One region of the Pseudonocardia sp. Ae505_Ps2 genome, then DNA from elsewhere that is predicted to be linked to it. Evidence: riboswitches for the same ligand, from Rfam matches in the RefSeq annotation. Region 1 holds a riboswitch; the other holds the start of a gene.
What was found. Region 1 has a riboswitch for cobalamin ahead of metE (5-methyltetrahydropteroyltriglutamate--homocysteine S-methyltransferase). Riboswitches for the same ligand answer to the same signal wherever they lie in the genome.
Positions count from the first base shown of each region.

Region 1 (3,401 bases):
GCAGCCGCACCACCCGGACGATCTCCTGGCGCATCCGCTCGGTGTAGGTGCCGGTGTCGATCACGCCGGAGCGGTGCGCGGCCCGGTCGCGCCGGATCTGCGCGGTCTGCGGGAAGGAGCCGATCGTCGTCGTGGGGACGACGGGCAGGCCGAGCGCCTCGCGCTGGACCTTCGCCCGCACGTCGCCGTGGCTGCGCCGGTAGTGGTCGGGGCCGAGAGCGGCGAGCCGGGAGCGCACCCGCTCGTCGCGGCGCGCGGTGGCCGCGACCCGCTCTCTGGTGGCTCGTGCGGCGTCTAACTCCGCCGCGACCGCGTCCGGGCCCTCGTGCAGGGCGCGCCCGAGGAGCACGACCTCCTCGACCTTCTGCCGGGCGAACGCCAGCATGTCGACGACGTCGCCGGGCAGGGCCGTCTCGACGGTCAGGTCGTAGGGAACGTGCAGCAGCGAGCACGACGTGGAGACCTCGACCCGCCCCGCGACGCCGACCAGCCGCTGCGCCGTCGCCAGCGCCCGGTCCAGGTCGGTGCGCCACACGTTGCGCCCGTCGACGACGCCGGCCAGCACCACCTTCCGGTCCAGCCCGGGGACCGCCGGGTCGAGGGCATCGAGGTCGGCACCCCCCGCGACGAGGTCGAGCGCCAGCCCCTCGACGGCCGTGGCGGCGAGCGCGGGCAGCGCCGGGCCCAGCTCCCCGAAGTACGACGCGACGAGGATCTTCGGCCGCCGGGTCGCCGAGGCGAGCCGGTCGTAGGCCCGGCGCAGCGCCGCGATCTCCTCCGGCGTCCGGTCGGCGGCGAAGGCGGGCTCGTCGAGCTGCACCCATTCCGCGCCCGCCTCGGCGAGCTCGGCGAGCAGGTCGCGGTAGACCTCGACGAGCGGCCCGAGCAGGTCCAGCGGGCGGAAGCCCTCCGGTGCGCCGTCGGCCGGTTTCGACAGCAGCAGGAAGGTCACCGGTCCGACCAGCACCGGGCGGGTGGTGATCCCGATGCGCAGGGCCTCTCGGAACTCGTCGAGGGCCTTGCGGCTGCCCGGCGCGAGCCGGGTGGCCGGGCCGACCTCGGGGACCAGGTAGTGGTAGTTCGTGTCGAACCACTTGGTCATCTCGCAGGCCGGGGCACCGGTGCGGCCGCGCGCCATCGCGAACAGCCGCTCCAGCGGGTCGGTGATGCCGGCGAAGCGCTCCGGCACCGCCCCGACCGCCAGCGCGGTGTCTCCGACGTGGTCGTAGAACGAGAACGTGTTGCCCGGCACCGAGCCGAGCCCGGCGTCGCGCAACCCGGTCCAGGTGTCGCGGCGCAGTCCGGCGGCGACGTCGTGCAGTGCCGACGCGTCGCTCCGCCCGGCCCAGTACGCCTCGGTCGCCCGCTTGAGCTCCCGGTCCGGCCCGATCCGGGGGTACCCCAGGACGGTGCTGCCGATGGTGCTGCTGGAAGGAATGCTCACGGCCCTCTCTCCTCGCGAGTGCGGTGGAGGACCCGTCGCCGGCAGGGGGCGCCCGCGACCGCCGGGCACGACGGTGCCCGGTCGTCCGCCCGGCCCTCCCGCGAGGCCACGGATCCGCGCACGCCGGACGGCGCACGCACCGGCGGCAGGTCTTCGGACTCACGGGCGCACTGCTCACACCTACTGGCCGTCGCTTCCCGGGATCACTCCCAGTGCTGTTGACGGCGGTCGTTCCCGTTCACCGCTGCGGGGCAGTCCCGGATTCCCACCGGGTTCCCTCTTGCCTCGTGACGCCCCGTTCCCGGGATGACACGAACCGTCGGCGGACCGACCCTAACCCAGGACGAGCCCGGCGAACTGTTGCCGAACTCTCCCTGTTGCAATATGTTTGCAGTACTCAGCCCTCTCCACACGGATCGACGGGCGACCTCACCCTGCCCCCCTCCGTTCGGAGGGGTTTCCTGCCCGGTCTCCCGAGGGGTAATGCCGATCACCCCTGTGCGCGCGGCCACAGGGGTCCTAGCGTTCGGCCCCGACCCCATCCGCCTGCCTCAGAAAGGGCTGACATGCAGGTAGACGAGCTGCTCAAGCCGTTCCCCATCAAGGAGTTCCACCCGTTCCCTCGCGCGCTCATGGGCCCGGGGTCGCACGAGCTGATCGGCCCCGAGGCGCTCAAGCTGGGCTTCAAGAAGACCCTGGTGATGACGTCGGGCCTGCGCGGCACCGACATCGTCCACAAGATCGTCGAGTCGATGAAGTACCACGGCCTCGAGGTCGTGCTGTACGACAAGGTCGAGTCGAACCCCAAGGACTACAACGTCATGGACGCTGTGGGCCTCTACCAGCAGAACAACTGCGACTCCTTCGTCTCCATCGGCGGCGGCTCCTCGCACGACGCCTGCAAGGGCGCGCGCGTCTCGGTCGCCCACGACGGTCGCAACGTCAACGAGTTCGAGGGCTTCAACAAGTCCGAGAACCCGGCCAACCCGCCGCACATCGCGGTCTCCACCACGGCCGGTACCGGCTCGGAGACCTCGTGGGCCTACGTCATCACCGACACCACGACCGACCCCGACAACCCGCACAAGTACGTCGCCTTCGACGACGCGTCGGTCACCACCCTCGCGATCGACGACCCGGTGCTCTACTACGACTGCCCGATCGACTACACCGCGCAGTGCGGGTTCGACGTGCTCGCCCACGCCTCGGAGCCCTACGTCTCGCGGCTGGACTTCCAGCCGTCGCTGGGCAACGCCCTGCACGCCATCAAGCTGACCTCCCAGAACCTGCGCAAGGCCGTCTGGAACGGCCAGGAGCTCTCCGGCCGCGAGGGCATGATGTACGCGCAGTACATCGCCGCCCAGGCGTTCAACTCCGGTGGTCTCGGCATCATCCACTCGATCAGCCACGCTGTGTCGGCGTTCTACGACACCCACCACGGCCTGAACAACGCCATCGCGCTGCCCCGCGTGTGGGCGTTCAACATGCCGGTGGTCTACGAGCGCTTCGCCGACATCGCCGAGGCCATGGGTGTCGACACCCGCGGCATGACCAAGCCGCAGGCCGCCGACGCGGCGCTCGCCGCGTCCATCCGGCTGCTGCGCGACGTGGGCATCCCGGAGAAGTTCGCCGACGTCAAGCAGGACACCTACTCGAAGAACCGGCTCGGGGTCGGCCCGACCAAGTTCTACGAGAACGCGCCCACCATCATCGGCGACGCGGCCGACGTCGACCGGATCACCAACCACGTCCTCGGCGACGCCTGCACCCCGGGCAACCCGAAGGAGTGCACGTTCGAGACCGTCCGCCCGGTCGTCGACCACTCCATCAACGGTGACCTGGACGACCTGCTGACCTGATCCGCAGGTCAGGAGGTCCACCGTCGCACCGGCGGGCCCAGCCGTCCGAGGCGATACTCGGGTGGGTGGGCCCGCCGGCCGCGGCCCCGCTCGTCCCC
Region 1 covers NZ_MCIP01000001.1:960,002-963,402, forward strand. The annotation lists gene metE (5-methyltetrahydropteroyltriglutamate--homocysteine S-methyltransferase) at 1-1,444, opposite strand, end outside; cobalamin riboswitch at 1,571-1,780, opposite strand; gene mdo (NDMA-dependent methanol dehydrogenase) at 2,011-3,303, shown strand.

Region 2 (3,401 bases), 2.3 Mb from region 1:
TCGCGTCGGGGATCTGCATCGGGACCGGCGGCTCCGTCGGCCGGGAGGGCCCGATCGTGCAGATCGGCTCCGCGCTCGCCTCGGCGATCGGGCAGTGGCTGCGGGTGCCCGCCACCCGGCTGGTGCTCATGGTCGCCTGCGGTGCCGCGGGCGGGATCTCCGCGACGTTCGACGCCCCGGTCTCCGGGGTGGTGTTCGGCCTGGAGCTGATCCTGCGGTCGTTCAGCGCCGAGGCGTTCGGCGTGCTGGTGATCAGCTCGGTGGTCGCGAACGTCGTCGCCGAGGTGATCGCCGGCGACCGCGCGATCCTGACCCTGCCGCACTTCGACCTGGGCAGCCCCGCCCAGCTGCCGCTCTACGCGCTGCTCGGGCTGCTCGCCGGGCTGCTGGGCTGGGCCTTCGCCCGGATCCTCTACGTCGTCGAGGACGCCTGTGACGCCGTCTGGCGCGGCCCGGAGTGGCTGCGCCCGGCCGTCGGCGGGCTGCTGCTCGGCGCGCTGCTGCTGGCACTGCCCCAGATGTACGGCGTCGGCTACCCCGTGCTGGAGGCCGCGATCGGTGGCCGGTACGCCGTCGGGTTCCTGCTCCTGCTCGTCGTCGGGAAGATCCTCGCGTCCAGCCTCACCATCGGCATCGGCGGGTCCGGCGGTGTGTTCGCGCCGTCGCTGTTCGTCGGTGGCACCGCCGGTACCGCCTTCGGCTACGCCGCCGCGGCCCTGTTCCCGGCGCTGGACCTGCACCCCGGCGCGTTCGGTCTGGTCGGCATGGCGGCGGTGTTCGCGGGGGCGGCGCACGCCCCGATCACCGCGGTGCTCATCGTGTTCGAGCTGACCGGCGACTACGCCCTCATCCTGCCGCTGATGGCCGCCGTCGTCCTGGCCACCGGCCTGTCGAACCTGGTGTCGCGGGACAACATCTACACGCTCAAGCTGCTGCGACGCGGGATCGACCTCGCTGCCGACACCCCGACCGACGAGGCGCTGCGCCGGGTCGTCGTCGCCCAGGTGATGCGTCCCGTCGACGGCACCCCGCCCGGCCCGGAGCTGCCCGCGCTGGACCCGGCCGCCCCGGTGCACGACGTCCTCGGGGTGCTCGCCGCGCACCGGGGAGCCGCGCTGCCCGTGCGGGAGCCGGACGGGCCGCTGCTCGGGACGCTCGCCGAACACGACCTGCTCGACCATCTGCGGGGGGTGTCGGGGCGGGGGACGGTTGACCACTGACCCGGTCGCGTGATGGGCTCCCCGACGACGACGGAACAGGAAGCCGGTGCGAATCCGGCGCGGTCCCGCCACTGTCACCGGGGAGTGCCCTCCCCACACCGGTGCCACCGCCCGCGAGGGTGGGAAGGCCGGGGAGGGCGCGGGGATCCGGGAGCCAGGACACTGCCCGTCGTCGCGGATTCCCACTGGTGAGGGCGCGGACCCTCGAGGAGGACATGCGATGAGCCACGACCTGGTGGTGCTCGGTACCGACCCGTCCGGCGACGGCGCACCCCGCCCGGGTGCCCACGTCGCCGACCTGCTGGCCGACGCCGAGACCGTCTTCGCCTTCCCCCAGGCCGAGTCGACGGCCCTGTTCTACGCCGAGGCGTGGCGGGTCGAGCCGGTCACCCCGCGTGACGCCGTCGCCCGGATCGGGGCCTGGGCCGCCGCCGGACCCGCCGGCGGCGCGGTGCTGCTGGTCGGGGGCGACCCCGCGGCCGACGCCGCGCTCGGTGCGGTCCTCGACGGGTTGGCGCGCACCGTCCCGGCGCTGCGGGCCCGGGTCGCCGAGGGCAGCCGCGTCGCGCCGCCGCACCGCAGCCCGCTGATCGGCTGAGACCGCCGGCGGGCGGCGCGCTCAGGCCCGCCAGCTGCCCAGCGGGTCGGCCCGGGTGAGGTCGGGGTCGGCGGCGTCGAGCGTGCGGGTGCGGCCGGGCCCGGTGTAGGCGGTCTCGAAGCGCACGGTGACCCGCCCGTGCCCGGCGCCCTGGACCCAGCCGTGGCCGTGCTCGGGGTGGGCGACGTCGTCGCCGGCGCGCCAGGGCCGGTCCGGGTCGGGTTCGCGGTCGGGGCGGCCCGGGCGGACGGGGCCGGGCACGTCGCCGGCACCCGTGGTCGCGTCGGCCCCCGCGGTACCGCCGGTCCCCGCAGGACTGTCGGCCCCCGCGGCCGCGCCCGTCCCCGTCCTCGCGTCGGTGTCCGGAGGTGCGTCGGTGTCCGGTGGTGCGTCGAGCACGGCCACCCCCGCCGCGCCGGCCCGGGCGGCGGCCGCGGGCGGGGGGTCCAGGGCCGAGGCCGTCGTCCACCCGTTCTCCGAGGGCACCGCGTCGAACAGGGCCAGCGGCGGCTCGTCGCCGAAGCCGGACACCGACACGCCCAGCAGCCGCACCCCGCCCTCGCCGACCGCGCCCTCGGCCAGCCGGCGCGCCACCGCGACCAGGGTCGCCAGGTCCCGGGTGCCGAACGGGGTCGTCTCCGACCGGGTGTGGGTGGTGAAGTCCCCGGTCCGCGCCTTCACGGTGACGGTGCGGGCGGTCCGACCGTCGGCGACCAGCCGTCGGTGCACGGCGACGCAGATCGACTCCACCGCGGTGTGCACCGCGCTCATCGCGGTCAGGTCGGCGTCGAAGGTCGTCTCCGCGCTGATCTGCTTGGCCGCGCCGCGCGGGGCGACCGGACGGTCGTCGATGCCGCGGGCGAGACGGTGCAGCTCGGACCCGATCGCACTACCCAGCACCCCGGCGACCTCGCGGGCGTCCATCGCGGCGAGCTGCCCGATCGTCTCGATCCCGATCTTCCGCAGCGCCTCGCCGGAGACCGGCCCGATGCCCCACAGTGACCGCACCGGCAGCGGGTCGAGCACGGCCGCCTGCTCGGCGTGGGCGATCACCCGCAGCCCGTCCGGCTTGGCCAGCTCGGAGGCGATCTTCGCGATCTGCTTGCCCGACCCGGCGCCCACCGAGGCGGGCAGCCCGGTGCGGTCGCGCACCGCGCCGCGCAGCCGGGTGCCCCACTCCCGCACCTGGTCGGGGGAGGCGCCCACGAGGTCGGGCGGCTCCACGAACGCCTCGTCCACCGACACCGGCTCCAGCACGGGGGAGAACTCGCCGAGGACGGCCATGACCTCCTCGGACAGCGCCTTGTACAGGGAGAACCGGGGCGGCAGGACCGTCGCGTGCGGGCAGCGCCGCCGCGCCTGGCCCATCGGCATCGCCGAGCGTGCCCCGAACACCCGGGCCTGGTAGCTCGCCCCCGCGACGACGCCGCGAGGTCCCGCGCCGCCGACGAGGACCGGACGGTCGGCCAGGGTGGGCCGGGTGAGCTGCTCGACGGAGGCGAAGAACGCGTCCATGTCGAGGTGCAGCACCCAGCGGTCGGCCGCCGCGGTCACTCCATCATCACCCGTGCATCGTGCCCCGG
Region 2 covers NZ_MCIP01000001.1:3,229,162-3,232,562, forward strand. The annotation lists gene Ae505Ps2_RS15450 (chloride channel protein) at 1-1,220, shown strand, start outside; cobalamin riboswitch at 1,217-1,406, shown strand; gene Ae505Ps2_RS15455 (hypothetical protein) at 1,441-1,818, shown strand; gene Ae505Ps2_RS15460 (DNA polymerase IV) at 1,840-3,372, opposite strand; gene Ae505Ps2_RS15465 (4'-phosphopantetheinyl transferase superfamily protein) at 3,380-3,401, opposite strand, start outside.
Region 2: another riboswitch for cobalamin. It lies ahead of Ae505Ps2_RS15455 (hypothetical protein); the one in region 1 lies ahead of metE (5-methyltetrahydropteroyltriglutamate--homocysteine S-methyltransferase).